2 regions of the Shinella sp. genome follow, and region 1 is predicted to be linked to the other one. Evidence: riboswitches for the same ligand, from Rfam matches in the RefSeq annotation. Region 1 holds a riboswitch; the other holds the start of a gene.
What was found. A riboswitch is a leader RNA that binds a small molecule or an ion and turns the genes downstream of it on or off. The one in region 1 is predicted to bind FMN.

Region 1 (7,222 bases):
ACTGCCCTGGCGATCGCGCTTCCGTCGCTCGCCCTCGCCGAGCCGAGCGCCGAGCTCATCGAAGCCGCGAAGAAGGAAGGCATGCTGACGACGATCGCGCTGCCGCACGACTGGTGCGGTTACGGTGACGTCATCGCCTCCTTCAAGGCCAAGTACCCGGAAATCCAGGTCAACGAACTGAACCCCGATGCCGGTTCGGCCGATGAAGTCGAAGCGATCAAGGCCAACAAGGACAACAAGGGCCCGCAGTCGCCCGACGTGATCGACGTCGGCCTCGCCTTCGGTCCGCAGGCAAAGGCCGAAGGCCTGCTGCAGCCCTACAAGGTCTCCACCTGGGACGAAATCCCGGACAGCATCAAGGATGCCGAAGGCTTCTGGTACGGCGACTATTACGGCGTGATGTCGTTCCTCGTGAACAAGGACCTCGTCGCCAACACCCCGAAGGACTGGGCTGACCTCCTGAAGCCGGAATATGCCGGTCAGGTCGCTCTCGCTGGTGACCCGCGCGCCTCCAACCAGGCGATTCTCGGCGTTCTCGCCGCTGGTCTTTCCAAGGATGCCAAGTCCGGCAAGGAAGCCGGCGAAGCTGGTCTTGCTTACTTCGCCGAACTGAACAAGGCCGGCAACTTCGTTCCGGTCATCGGCAAGTCCGGCACGCTGGCACAGGGCTCCACCCCGATCATCGTCGCCTGGGACTACAATGCTCTCGGCTGGGCGAAGACGCTCAACGGCAACCCGCCGACGGAAGTCGTCGTTCCGGAGAAGGGCGTTCTCGCCGGCGTCTACGTTCAGGGTATCTCGGCCTATGCGCCGCACCCGAACGCTGCCAAGCTGTGGATGGAGCACCTCTACTCCGACGACGGTCAGCTCGGCTGGCTGAAGGGCTATTGCCACCCGGCTCGCTTCAACGCCATGGTCAAGGCCGGCAAGGTTCCGCAGGACCTGATCGACGCCCTGCCGCCGGCAGCATCCTATGAAAAGGCCTACTTCCCGACGCTCGAGGAAGTAGATGCCAACAAGGCTGCTGTCACCGGCGCCTGGGATTCCGTCGTCGGCGCGAACGTCCAGTAAACGACATCCCTCGTCGCCCCGGCCAACAAGCCGGGGCGACGACTGCGGGAACCAAGCACATTCAAAGTGCTACAGCTCTCTCTGCGCATCAGGAACGACGCGCAGAGAGAGCTGTAGTTACGGCAACCCCATAAGGCTCTCTTGATGTCTTCAGACAGCTCAGCCGCGACACCTCAAACGCGAGCGCCCTTCCGCTTCCCGCTGCATTGGCTGGGCGCGGCGCCGTTCGCGATCTTCGTCCTGTTATTCCTGATCATGCCGACGATGCGCATCGTCATCGGCGCCTTTCAGACACCCGACGGAAGCTTCACCCTGGACAACATCCGGGGCCTGTTCACCACGTCCATCCTTTCGGCCTACTGGATCTCCATCAAGATCAGCATCGCCTCCGCGCTGCTCGGCTGCCTGATCGGCTTTTCCGTCGCCGCCGCCGCGGTGCTCGGCGGCCTGCCGAGATGGATCCGCGGCCCGCTGCTCACCTTCTCGGGCGTCGCCTCCAATTTCGCCGGCGTGCCGCTCGCCTTCGCGTTTCTCGCGACGCTCGGCCCGGTCGGTCTCCTTACGGTGTTCCTGAAGACCCAGATCGGCATCGACCTGCGCGCGCTCGGCTTCAACATCCTCTCCTTCTGGGGCCTGACGGTCACCTATCTGTTCTTCCAGATCCCGCTGATGATCCTCATCATCACGCCGGCTCTCGATGGCCTGAAGCGCGAGTGGCGGGAAGCCGCCCAGATTCTTGGCGCGACCAATACCCAGTACTGGCGCATGGTCGCATTCCCGATCCTGCTGCCCTCCTTCCTTGGCACGCTGGCGCTGCTCTTCGCCAATGCCTTCGGCGCCGTTGCGACGGCGATCGCGTTGACCGGCTCCTCGCTCAACATCGTGCCGATCCTGCTCTTCGCACAGATCCGCGGCGACGTGCTCGGCAATCCGCATCTTGGTTATGCGCTGGCCTTCGGCATGATCGTCGTCACCGGCATCGCCAACACGATCTACATCTGGCTTCGCGCCCGCAGCGAAAGGTGGCTGAAATGAAGAAGTTCTGGGCCTGGGGCGCCCTCATCTTCGGGCTGCTCTATTTCATCCTGCCGCTGCTCGGCATGACCAATTTTTCCTTGAAGATGCGTCGCGGCGTCTATTCGCTCGACGCTTATGCCGTGGTTCTCAACGACCCTCGCTTCCAGGAAACCTTCACCTATTCCATCCTGATGGCGCTCGCGACGATCATCTTCGGCGTGCTGATGGTGGTGCCCACCGCCTACTGGGTGCGCCTGAAACTACCGGGCCTTCGCCCCTATATCGAGTTCATCACGCTGCTGCCGCTCGTCATCCCGGCCATCGTCATCGTCTTCGGCTATATCCGGCTCTACAACACGTCGAGCTGGCTGCCGCTGACCGGCTCGATCACCGGAACGAACATCCTCCTGATGTTCGGTTACGCCACGCTGTCGCTGCCCTACATGTATCGCTCGGTCGATACCGGGCTGCGCTCCATCGATATTGCCACGCTCACCGAAGCGGCGCAGAGCCTGGGTGCCGGCTGGATGACGATTCTCGCAAAAATCATCCTCCCGAACGTGCTGATCGCGGTTCTGTCCGGCGCCTTCCTGACCTTCGCCATCGTCATCGGCGAGTTCACCATGGCCGCCTTGCTCAACCGTCCCGCCTTCGGACCCTACATGCAGCTGCTTGGCGCCAACCGTGCCTATGAACCCGCAGCGCTCGCAGTGATGTCATTCGCCTTGACCTGGGGCTGCCTCGGCTTGATCCAGCTTGTTTCCCGTTTCCAGAAGGGCGCGCAAAGCGCCGCCTAAGGATCTTTCATGAGCTTTCTCACCCTCACTAGCCTCCAGAAGTCCTTTGGCCCCGTGCAGGTCGTCAAGGACTTCAACATGTCGATCGAAAAGGGCGAGTTCGTCTCGTTCCTCGGGCCATCGGGCTGTGGCAAGACCACCGTGCTGCGCATGATCGCCGGCTTTGAAACGCCCTCGGGCGGCGGCATCACCATCGACGGCAAGAGCCAGGTAAACCTGCGCCCGAACCAGCGGAACATCGGCATGGTCTTCCAGGCCTATGCGCTTTTCCCCAACATGAACGTCGCGGAAAACGTCGCCTTCGGCCTCAAGGTCGCCGGCCGGCCGAAGGCCGAGATCGACGCCCGTGTGAAGGAAATGCTCGGCCTCATCAAGCTCGATCATCTCGCCGACCGCTACCCCTACCAGATGTCCGGCGGCCAGCAGCAGCGTGTGGCGCTCGCCCGTGCACTCGCCCCGAAGCCGCAGGTGCTGCTGCTCGACGAACCGCTGTCGGCCCTCGACGCCAAGATCCGCGTATCGCTGCGCGAAGAAATCCGCATGATCCAGCAGCAGCTCGGCATCACCACGGTCTTCGTCACGCACGACCAGGAAGAGGCGCTGTCGATCTCCGACCGCATCGTCGTGATGAACGCCGGCAAGGCCGACCAGATCGGCAAGCCGGCCGACATCTACAACCGCCCGGCCACCCGCTTCGTCGCGAACTTCGTCGGTACGCTGAACCTCATCGAGGCCAAGGTCGTCGATCCCGCAACGAACCGCATCACGATCGGCGACCAGGGTGTGACGTTGCGCGAGCCACTCGGCGCCCTGAAAGCCGGCGACACGGTCTCGCTGGCGCTACGCCCGGAAGCCGGCTCGACGGCACCCGACGCCAAGGGCGACACGGCGCTGACCGGCGAGGTCACCTCCTCCAACTTCCTCGGTTCGGTCATTCGCACCCGCATGAAGGTGGGCGATGCCATCATCTCCTTCGACATGTTCAACAGCCCCGGCCTCGTGCCGCCGGCGGTCGGCGAGACGTCGACGCTGCGATTCACGGCAGGCGACCTGCTGATCATCCGCGACTGAGACAGCGGTTTCATTCCAGGCCTTGCAAAAGGCTTGGAAAAATCTGTCGTGAATTGCGTGTTTTCCGTCGCCTGCGGATTTGATCTTGGCGCGATGGCCGGCTAGTCTTCCATCGTTCTCAGGGCGGGGTGAAACTCCCCACCGGCGGTATCGGCCATTCTTCCCGACAGGAAGCATTCCGGAGCCCGCGAGCGCCTTCCGCCAAAACGGAAGGGTCAGCAGATCCGGTGCAATGCCGGAGCCGACGGTCATAGTCCGGATGGAAGAGAGCAAGCATGAGGCACCCGCCGCAAGGTGGGTCAGCGTGCCTCATGCGTGTTCGCCCAAGGGGATCATTGAAAAATGGCTCAACCCTTGAAAGGCCTAGACATGAATGCGAATGCCACCCCCTCCTCCCGGATCGCCGTCATCCGTGCCCGCTGGCACGCCGGCATCGTCGACCAGGCGGTCAACTCCTTCGTTGCCGAATGGGCAGCGCTTGGCGGCCGTGCCGAAGATGTCGACGTGATCGACGTACCGGGCGCGCTGGAAATCCCGCTGCACGCCCAGCTTCTTGCAAAGACCGGCCGCTACTCCGCCATCCTCGGCGTCGCGCTCGTCGTCGACGGCGGCATCTACCGCCATGATTTCGTCGCCGGCAGCGTAGTCGATGCCATCTTGCGCGTCGGCCTCGACACCAACGTTCCGGTGCTCTCCGCCGTGCTGACCCCGCACAATTTCCAGGAATCGGAAGCCCACATCGCGTTTTTCCGCGAGCACTTCGTCCTCAAGGGCAAGGAAGCCGCCAACGCCGCCCGCCAGATCATCGACGCCCGCGCGCAGGTCGCGCTCGCAGCGGTCGCTTGAATCAACATCTCAACGACCAGAATCAATCCGACAGGATGAGATCGCAAGCCGTTGAAAAGACTCAAGGGAGCCCGGCAGCAATGCCGGGCTTTCGCTTTTAAGGTTGCAGGTTCTTCAGATAGATCGACAGCAACTGGATCTGCGAGGAAATCCCGAGTTTGCGGTAGACGTTGCGGCGGTGGACCTTCACCGTACCGGTAGAGATATCGAGCTTGAGCCCGATTGATTCCGACGAATGCCCTTGCAGAACCAGTTCGATGATCGAGGCCTCGCGGTCCGTGAGATTGAGCCTGCGCCAGACGCGGTCCGCCGCGCTCACCGGCTCGCTGCGTCGCCCACGCCCCTGCCCCGTATCCGCAAAGCGCCCGGCAAGATCACCCCAGACCCGGCGCACGAAGGCGGTAGCGAAGGGTTCCACATCGTTGAGCAGCCCGTATTCTGCAGCCGGGAAGACGCCGGTCTTTTCCCGCCGCATCAGCGAGACGACGACCGTGACGCCATCGGCGGTCGGCACAAAGAAGCCGAGCTCTTCGGCAAGCCGGGTCTGAGAGTAGTAGGTGCGGTAGTACTCGCTGGAGAAGAAGCGATCCGGCGCCAGCTCCCGCATGCGGAAAACGCCGGCCCGGGCCGCGCGGGTCGTGTGGTAGAACGGGTCGAGCAGATAGGGGCCAGCCTGGTAGAGCGTCACGAAGATATGATGGTCATCCGCATCGAAGGTGCTGAACAGGTCGATCGGCCGGGCCTTGTCGCGATAGGCGAAGATGACCATGTCGTCGAAGCGCACGAGCGCCCGCATCATCGCCAGCAAGGTTTCGCCCGTCTTGCGATCAGGTGTCTCCGCAGCCCCCGTCCAATCGGCGAGCGTATGGAAAAGTGCCTTGAAATCGACCTGCATGGCGTTCCTGCTCCCCAGTTCCGCGCGCGGAAACCCTCTACCGCCATCGCAGGGGTATACTCCTCCCACAGCCGATTTATGGATAAAATACCTCTCTCGGGGTATATACCAACCGGCAGGCCGCTGACTAGCATTCGAGCTGACGGTGGCCATAGCGGCAGAGATCGCTGAGAGACCAACAACCGCAGGGAACAGACGTGATATCCGCCCCAACGAACGACATCGAGTTCCGTTCGGTGACCAAGCGCTATGGCGCGGTGACCGCGGTCTCCGACATCAACCTCGCCGTGCCGAAGGGCGCCTTCGTGGCCCTTCTCGGCCCGTCCGGCTGCGGCAAGACCACCTGCCTTCGAATGATCGGCGGCTTCGAGCAGCCGAGCGAGGGCGAGGTGTTGATTGCGGGCAGCGTCGTCAACGGCGTGCCGGCCTATCGACGCCCCGTCAACATGGTGTTCCAGCAATACGCGCTCTTCCCGCATTTCGATGTCGAGCAGAATGTCGCCTATGGCCTGAAGCAGCTTCGCCCGAAACTGCCGACCGCGGAAATTTCGCGCCGCGTCGGCGAGGCGCTGGAGATGGTGCGCCTCTCCGGCTTCGCCAAGCGTCGCATCCATGAAATGTCCGGCGGCCAACAGCAGCGCGTAGCGCTCGCCCGCGCCCTCGTCAACAAGCCCTCCGTGCTCCTGCTCGACGAACCGCTGGCGGCCCTCGACAAGAAGCTGCGCTCCGCGATGCAGATCGAGCTTCAAACCCTTCAACGCGACCTCGGCATCACCTTCGTGCTCGTCACCCATGACCAGGAGGAAGCCCTGTCGATGAGCGACCTCGTCTGCGTGATGAGCGCCGGCAGCATCCGCCAACTCGCCACGCCGCAGGAAGTCTACGACCGTCCGGCCGATCTCTTCGTCGCCGATTTCGTCGGCAAGACCAACCGCCTCGACGGCATGCTGGAAACCGGCGGCACCGTGCGCCTTCGCAACGGTTCGGCCCTTGTTTCCTCGCGCAGCGAGCTTGCCCCCGGCGCCGTCACCGTCGCGCTACGGCCGGAGGCAATCCGCCTGTCCCGTCAGGCCGAGGGCGCCGCACTCGAAGGCATCGTCACCCATCGCATCTTTCTCGGCTCGGCCGCCGAATATTCCGTCTCGGTCGCCGGCCTCGGCGACCTGCTGGTCACCGCCGAACGCCACAGCCAATCAGAAAACGACCTCGTCGCGCCGGGCGAGCGGGTCGCAATAAGCTTCGATCCCGGCAAAGCGCATATCTTTCCAGCCTGAGGGAAACAGGCCCGTCACAACAACAAGGGAACAGTGTGATGTCGAAATGGTTCAGAGAGAATGCCCCGATCAGTGCCCGTGAGCTGACGGAAGAATTCATGCGCCTGAAACGCGGCTCGGTCACGCGCCGCCACTTTCTTGGCGTCACTGGTCTCGGCCTTGCCGCCGCAGTCCTTGCCCGCCAGCCGGGCCTCTTCGCCTCCGAAGCCCATGCGGCCGAGGACCTCGGCTCCTCCATGTCGCTCGCCACC
Region 2 (7,222 bases), on a different contig from region 1:
GGAAAAGAACCTCGAGGTCATCGTCGTTGACGCAAAGAACGACACGGCCACGCAGGTGAGCCAGGTGCAGGACCTGATGACGCAGGGCATCGACGCGTTCATCTATATCCCCGCTGGCGCCGCGGCGGCTGCCGTGCCGACCCGCCTCGCCCGCGAGGCCGGCATTCCCGTGATCAACGTCGACCGCGTTCCGGATGGCGCACCGGGTGATACTTTCATCGCCGGCGAAAGCGTCGAATCCGCCTATGCCGTCTGCAAGCACATCATCGAGAAGGCTGGCGGCTCGGGCAAGATGGCGATCATCCACGGCCAGAAGGGTACCACGCCGGAAATCGACCGCTTCACGGGCTGCAAGCGCGCCATCGACGAAAACAAGGGCGTCGAGCTGGTCGACCAGCAGTGGAGCAACATGTGGTCGGCCGACGAAGGCTTCACGATTGCGCAGAACATGCTGCAGGCCAATCCGGACATCACGATCATCTTCGGCCAGGCCGACGGTCTCGCCATGGGTGCGGCAAAGGCGGTCGACGTTGCCAACCTCTCGGACAAGGTGATCATCGGCGGTTATGACGGCGACGTCTCGGCGCTGGAATACCTTGCCAAGTGCAAGGGCCCGTTCATCGCAACCGCAACGCAGAGCACGCAGAAGATGGGCGTTCTCGCCGTCGAATCCGCGCTTGCCGTTGCCGCCGGCCAGAAGGTGGAAGAGCGCCAGACGCCGAATGCGGTGCTGACGACCTGCGACAACGCGCCGGAATTCGTGAAGAACCATCCCTGATCCGGACCCGAAAGGCAGCAGCGCCATGACGACCCGCTCTCCCATCCTGTCGCTCCGTGGAATCCATAAGTCCTACGGTCCGATCAAGGTTCTCCACGGTGTCGATCTCGACATCTACCCGGGAGAGGTCGTGGCGCTGCTCGGTGAAAACGGTGCCGGAAAATCGACCCTGTCGAACATCATTTCCGGCACCGTGCAACCCTCTGCCGGCGCCATGACCTGGCTCGGCAAGACCTACGCCCCCGTCAGTCCCCGCGCCGCGATGGACGAGGGAGTGGGCATGATCCATCAGGAATTGAAACTGCTCCCCAAGCTTTCGATTGCAGAAAATGTCTTCGTCGGCCGCTACCCGATGCGCTCCGGCCGCATCGACCGCAAGGTGATGGAAGATCGGGCAAGGAGCGGCCTCAAGCGGCTCGGCCTCGACATCTCGCCGGATCGTCTTGTCGAAGGCTTGTCGACCGGCAAGCAACAGCTTATCGAAATCGCCAAGGCACTGACGCTGAATGCGCGTCTGCTCATCCTCGACGAGCCAACTGCGGCGCTTGGCGGCGAGGAAACCCAGCTCCTCTTCCAGCAGATCGAACGGCTCAAATCGGAAGGTGTGGGCATCATCTACATTTCGCACCGGCTGGAGGAAATCCGCCAGATCGCCGACCGCATCGTCGTTATGCGCGACGGCGCCAAGGTGCAGCAGTTCGACACCGGCGACGTGCCGATCCGCACCATCGTCGAGGCCATGGTCGGGCGCTCCCTCGAACGCATGTTCCCGACACTTCCCGACCCGACGGAGGAGGTGGCACTGGAAGTGCGCAACCTCTCTTCGCCATCCAGAGCGTTCCGCGATATCAATTTTTCCGTCCGCAAGGGCGAAGTCTTCGGTATTGCCGGACTCATGGGCGCCGGCCGCACGGAGCTGGTTCGCGCCATCACGGGCGCCGACCCCATTTCCGGCGGCGAAGTGTTCCTGCATGGCAAGGCCGTGACGCCCCGTTCCCCTGTTGACGCCATCCGCCACGGCATCGTTCTCGTGCCGGAGGATCGCAAGCTTCAGGGCGTGGTGCTCGAGCATTCGATTGCGGAAAACATCGGTTACGCCAATCTCGATGAGATTTCCCGCAACGGCTGGATTTCGTCACGCCGCATCCGTGAGTTCGCCGAGGGCTATATAAAGCGTTTCGGGGTCAAGGGTCGTGGTGGGCAGAATGCGGGCGAGCTTTCGGGCGGTAATCAGCAGAAGGTGGTGCTTGCCAAATGGCTTGCGCGCAAGCCCGAGGTCGTGGTGCTGGATGAGCCGACGCGTGGCATCGACGTCGGCGCCCGCTCGTCGATCTACGATCTCATCATGGATCTCGCCCGCGCGGGTGTCGCGGTCATCGTGGTGAGCTCGGACCTCGAAGAGGTACTCGGCGTCTCCAGCCGCATCATGGTCATGGCGCAGGGCAAGCAGGCTGGCATCCTGAACCGCGAGGACGCAAACGACGTCTCGGTCATGGAACTGGCAACGATCTGAACAGGGAATAATGCAAGATGTCTGAAATCACGCTCAACGCGCCGAAATTGTTCGACCTTTCCGGAAACGTCGCTTTCGTGACGGGCGCCGGCAGCGGCATCGGCCAGCGTATCGCCATGGGGCTGGCGCAGTGCGGTGCGGATGTTGCGCTGCTTGATCGCCGCACCGACGATGGCCTCGCGACCACCGCCGAGTTCATCGCACGGGCCGGTCGCCGCAGCATCCAGATCGCAGCCGACGTGACCAGCGGTGCAGCACTCGATGACGCGGTCGCGCGTACCGAAGCGGAACTTGGTGCCCTGACGCTTGCCGTCAACGCCGCCGGCATCGCCAACGCCAACCCGGCGGAGGAGATGGCGGAAGATCAGTTCCAGACAATGATGGACATCAACCTCAAGGGTGTTTTCCTCTCCTGCCAGGCGGAAGCGCGGGCCATGCTGAAGGGCGGCCGCGGCGCGATCGTCAATATCGCCTCCATGTCCGGGGTCATCGTCAACCGCGGCCTCAGCCAGTGCCACTACAACGCCTCCAAGGCCGGCGTGATCCACATGACCAAGTCGATGGCGATGGAATGGGTGGGGCGCGGCATCCGCGTGAACACGATCAGCCCCGGCTATACGGCAACGCCGATGAACACCCGGCCGGAAATGGTGCACCAGACGAAACTGTTCGAGGAACAGACCCCGATGCAGCGCATGGCTGATGTCGACGAGATGGTCGGCCCTGCGGTTTTCCTGCTGTCAGGTGCGGCAAGCTACGTGACCGGCGTCGACCTTCTCGTTGATGGCGGTTTCTGTTGCTGGTGATATTGCCGGGTCGGCGGTGCCGACCTCTTGCATTCGTCCGGTGGAATTCCTTATTTACACGTGTTCTCAGGGCGGGGTGAAAATCCCCACCGGCGGTATTCGGAGCGATCCGGGAGCCCGCGAGCGCTTCCATGCAAGTGGAAGGTCAGCAGACCCGGTGCGAGGCCGGGGCCGACGGTTACAGTCCGGATGGAAGAGGACATGTCTGCAAAATCGCCCTTTTCGGGGCGGTCCGCAGGCCTGTTCGCCCAAGGGATTGATAACGCCGATAGCGGCACCCCTTGAAAGGCAATGAAATGGCAATCTCGAAAATTGAAGACGCAATCGCGACGCTTTCGCGCGGCGGCATGATCGTGGTCGTGGACGATGAAGACCGTGAGAACGAGGGCGACATCATCGTCGCATCGGACGCGGTAACACCTGAAACGATCGCCTTCATGATGAAACACGCGCGCGGACTGATCTGCGTCGCGATGGACGGCGACCGTCTCGATGCGCTCGATATCCCGCTGATGGTGCCGCAGAACACCGAACTGCACAAAACGGCCTTCACCGTTTCCGTCGATTATTTGCCCGGCACCACGACCGGTATTTCGGCAGCCGATCGTGCAGCGACTGTGCAGGCGCTCATGGCCCCTGCATCCACGCCGTCGGATTTTGCCCGGCCGGGTCACATTTTCCCGTTGCGGGCGCATCCTCGCGGTGTGCGCGGGCGGCCGGGCCATACGGAAGCGGCGGTCGATCTCGCGCGCCTAGCGGGCAAAATTCCGTCGGGTGTGATCTGCGAAGTCGCCAATGATGACGGCACCATGGCGAGGCTCCCCGAGCTGGTCGCGTTCGCCGAACGTCACCAGTTGCCGCTTGTCACCATCGAAGACCTGATTGTTTACCTCGAAGCACAGCAGCCGGCTGTTTCCACGCAAGCCGCGTAGATATCGCCGGAAAGGCAGGTTTCGTTCTGGTAAACGCGTCGCGCCGAGTAGGTGCGGCGCGCTTTAGCCACTCCGATATTGTGCAATGTCAGGCATCTCTAACCCCGCACCAATCCGCGGCGAAGAGCGCGAGTGTTTTTGTGACGCGTCGCAAGGAGGCAAGGCTGATGCGCTCGTCAATGCCGTGGATGTTTTCGGCAATGGGACCATAGACCAGCGAGGGGATGTTGCCGTGCACAGAGAACACGGCGGCATCGAGATAGCAGGCCATGACGTAGGCTTTCAGATCCTCGCCTGTATGGGTGGCGGCATGGGCTATGCGCAGGCTCGCTTCGGCGGCGGTGTCTTCAGGCAGCTCGTAGCCGGCATGCATCACACCGACCCAGGTGAGCGTCACGAGTTGCCCGCCGGCGAAGACGGGGTCCTCGGCCTGCATGCGCTCCACGAAAGCCTCGAATTCGGCCGCACGGGCCTTCGGGCTCTCGCCCGGGTAGAAGCCGATCCGGCCTTCGGCGGTGCAGTCGCTGGGGATCGAGGCGATCCAGTCGCCGCCGGCGATGGTGCCGATCGTCAGCGCGACGGGATTTGCAAGACCCTTGAACCAGCGCTTGCCTTGCCGTTCGGCGATCCATTGCTGCTCCAGGGTCCTGAGATGGCCGATCAGGCGGATCATCAGGTCGATGGCGCTCTGGCCGGATTCCGGCTCGCGCGGATGGGCCGGGCGGCCCTTCGTTTCCAGCCTGAATTTCAGCACGCCGGCATTGGCGCGCACGAGCTGTTCATCGGTCGGTTCGGGGCTGACGATCGCGTCGGCGGTAAAACCAAGGGCAAACGCCGTTGCAGCACCGTTACCGGTGATTTCCTCTTCCACGACCGACTGCACCTGAACGTCACCGCGCAGCGACAGGCCGGCTGCGGCGATCGCGTCGAGCGCGAAGATAGAGGCGACGAGGCCGGCTTTCATGTCGCCAGCTCCACGGCCGTAAAGCCAGTCGCAATTGCGGACGGGTTCGAAGGGTGGGGAGGTCCAGCGCTGGCTGCTTCCAGCCGGAACGATGTCGACATGGGAATTGAAGGCGAGGGACCGGCCGCCGCCCTCAGCGGGTTTGCTGCCGACGACGTTCCAACTCGCGTCGTAATCCACCGTGGTCGGCGAAAAGGCCGGATGCCGGCCGATTTTTGACGCATCGGTGCGGAAACGGCTGGTGGTGAAACCGCGCTGTTTCAGCGCCGTCTCGATGAAATCCTGCGCCGCCGATTCCTCGTTGCGCAGGGACTTGAACCGCACCAGGGTTTCGAGAAAACGGACCTGATCGTCGAAATGCAGATCGACGGCGTCGAGGATACGGTCGTTCGCGGATGTCATGGCAATCTTAAGCTTGGAGTTCAATGGAGGGGACGGGACAGCCTAGCTGCTGCCTCGCCCATTTCAAGCTGGCTTAGCCGAGAACGGTCTTCACGGCATCGGCCGCAGCCTTCACGACGATATCCGCTTCTTCCCGCGTCAGGCACAGCGGCGGCGCGAAGCCGAGAATGTCGCCCTGCGGCATGGCCCGGCCGATGACGCCGCGTTCGAGAAGGGCGGCGGAGACCTGTGGACCGATCTTTTTCGACGGATCGAAGAAGGCACGGTCGTCTCTGTCCTCGACGAATTCGATGGCCGCCATCAGGCCATCGCCACGCACTTCGCCGACATGCTTGTGATCGCCGACGGCTTTCGCCAGTTCCGCGCGGAAGTAAGCGCCGGTGGAGCCGGCGTTTTCGACGAGGCCGAGTTCGTCGACGAGTTCGAGATTGGCAATGCCGGCAGCGGCGCAGATCGGATGCGAGGAATAGGTCCAGCCATGGCCGATGGCGCCGAGTTCATCCGAGCCCTTGACCAGAACCTCCCACATCTTTTCCGAGACGATGGTGCCGGAGAGCGGTGCATAGGCCGAGGTGAGGCCCTTGGCGATGGTGATGAGGGCCGGCTTCATGCCGTAATGGTCCGAGCCGAACATCGTGCCGAGGCGGCCAAAGCCGGTGACGACCTCGTCGGCAACGAGCAGGATGTCGTATTTGTCGAGCACGGCCTGGATCTTCTGCCAATAACCCTTCGGCGGCGGCACGATGCCACCTGTGCCAAGGATCGGCTCGCCGATGAAGGCGGCAACCGTGTCAGGCCCTTCGGCGATGATCATCTCCTCCAGCTTGTCGGCGCAATATTGCGAAAACTGTTCTTCATCCATCGAACGATCCGGACGGCGGAAGAAGTAGGGGGCTTCCGTGTGCAGGATCGGCGCACGCGGCAGGTCGAAGGCATTGTGGAAGAGGGCAAGGCCCGTCAGCGAACCGGTCATGACGCCCGAGCCGTGATAACCGCGCCAGCGCGAAATGATCTTCTTCTTCTCCGGCCGGCCGAGAATGTTGTTGTAGTACCAGATCAGCTTGATGTTGGTCTCGTTGGCATCCGAGCCGGAAAGACCGAAATAGACGCGGCTCATGCCCTCGGGTGCGCGGTCGATGATCATCTTGGACAGTGTGATCGAGGCTTCCGTGCCGTGGCCGACATAGGCGTGGTAATAGGCGAGGTTCTTTGCCTGCTCGGCGATCGCATCGGCGATCTTCTGGCGGCCATAGCCGACATTGACGCAGTAAAGGCCGGCAAAGGCATCGAGGCTCGTCTTGCCGTTGGTGTCGGTAATGTAGACGCCTTCGCCGCCTGCGATGACACGCGTCGGCGTCTCGCCGCGGGCGTGCATGCCCATATGGGTCGAAGGGTGGAAGAAGTGATCGCGGTCCCAGGCGGTCAGTTCGTTATTTCCGTCGAGCATGGTCTTTCCTTTCAGTATAGTTCGGCGCCCGGGATCAGGCAGCCGTGTCGATGCAGAGATATTTGAGTTCGGTGAAGGCCTCCATGCCGTGGCGCGACCCCTCGCGGCCAAGACCGGATTGTTTCCAGCCGCCGAAGGGAATCGGCCCGCCGGTGATCTTCACCCGGTTGATGGCCACCATGCCGTATTCCAGCGCGCGGGCAAGCCGCATCTGGCGGGCGCCGTTTTCGGTGACGACATAGGCGACGAGGCCGTATTCAGTATCGTTGGCGCGCTTGACGACCTCCGCTTCACTGTCGAAAGCGGTGACGGCGGCGACCGGGCCGAAGGTTTCTTCACGCATGATCAGCGTATCGTCGGAGACATCCGTCAACAGCGTC

Region 2: linked by a shared signal. The riboswitch ahead of ribB (3,4-dihydroxy-2-butanone-4-phosphate synthase) and the one ahead of ACT6VE_RS02420 (6,7-dimethyl-8-ribityllumazine synthase) in region 1 are both predicted to bind FMN.

The regions. Positions count from the first base shown of each region.
Region 1 is NZ_JBQVPI010000001.1:516,442-523,663, reverse strand. It holds gene ACT6VE_RS02440 (ABC transporter substrate-binding protein) at 1-1,071, shown strand, start outside; gene ACT6VE_RS02435 (ABC transporter permease) at 1,216-2,106, shown strand; gene ACT6VE_RS02430 (ABC transporter permease) at 2,103-2,885, shown strand; gene ACT6VE_RS02425 (ABC transporter ATP-binding protein) at 2,895-3,956, shown strand; FMN riboswitch at 4,067-4,231, shown strand; gene ACT6VE_RS02420 (6,7-dimethyl-8-ribityllumazine synthase) at 4,326-4,802, shown strand; gene ACT6VE_RS02415 (helix-turn-helix transcriptional regulator) at 4,900-5,697, opposite strand; gene ACT6VE_RS02410 (ABC transporter ATP-binding protein) at 5,895-6,971, shown strand; gene ACT6VE_RS02405 (polyamine ABC transporter substrate-binding protein) at 7,010-7,222, shown strand, end outside.
Region 2 is NZ_JBQVPI010000003.1:260,020-267,241, forward strand. It holds gene ACT6VE_RS08165 (substrate-binding domain-containing protein) at 1-778, shown strand, start outside; gene ACT6VE_RS08170 (sugar ABC transporter ATP-binding protein) at 804-2,291, shown strand; gene ACT6VE_RS08175 (SDR family oxidoreductase) at 2,309-3,097, shown strand; FMN riboswitch at 3,156-3,302, shown strand; gene ribB (3,4-dihydroxy-2-butanone-4-phosphate synthase) at 3,394-4,029, shown strand; gene ACT6VE_RS08185 (ArgE/DapE family deacylase) at 4,118-5,395, opposite strand; gene ACT6VE_RS08190 (aspartate aminotransferase family protein) at 5,469-6,842, opposite strand; gene ACT6VE_RS08195 (NAD-dependent succinate-semialdehyde dehydrogenase) at 6,877-7,222, opposite strand, start outside.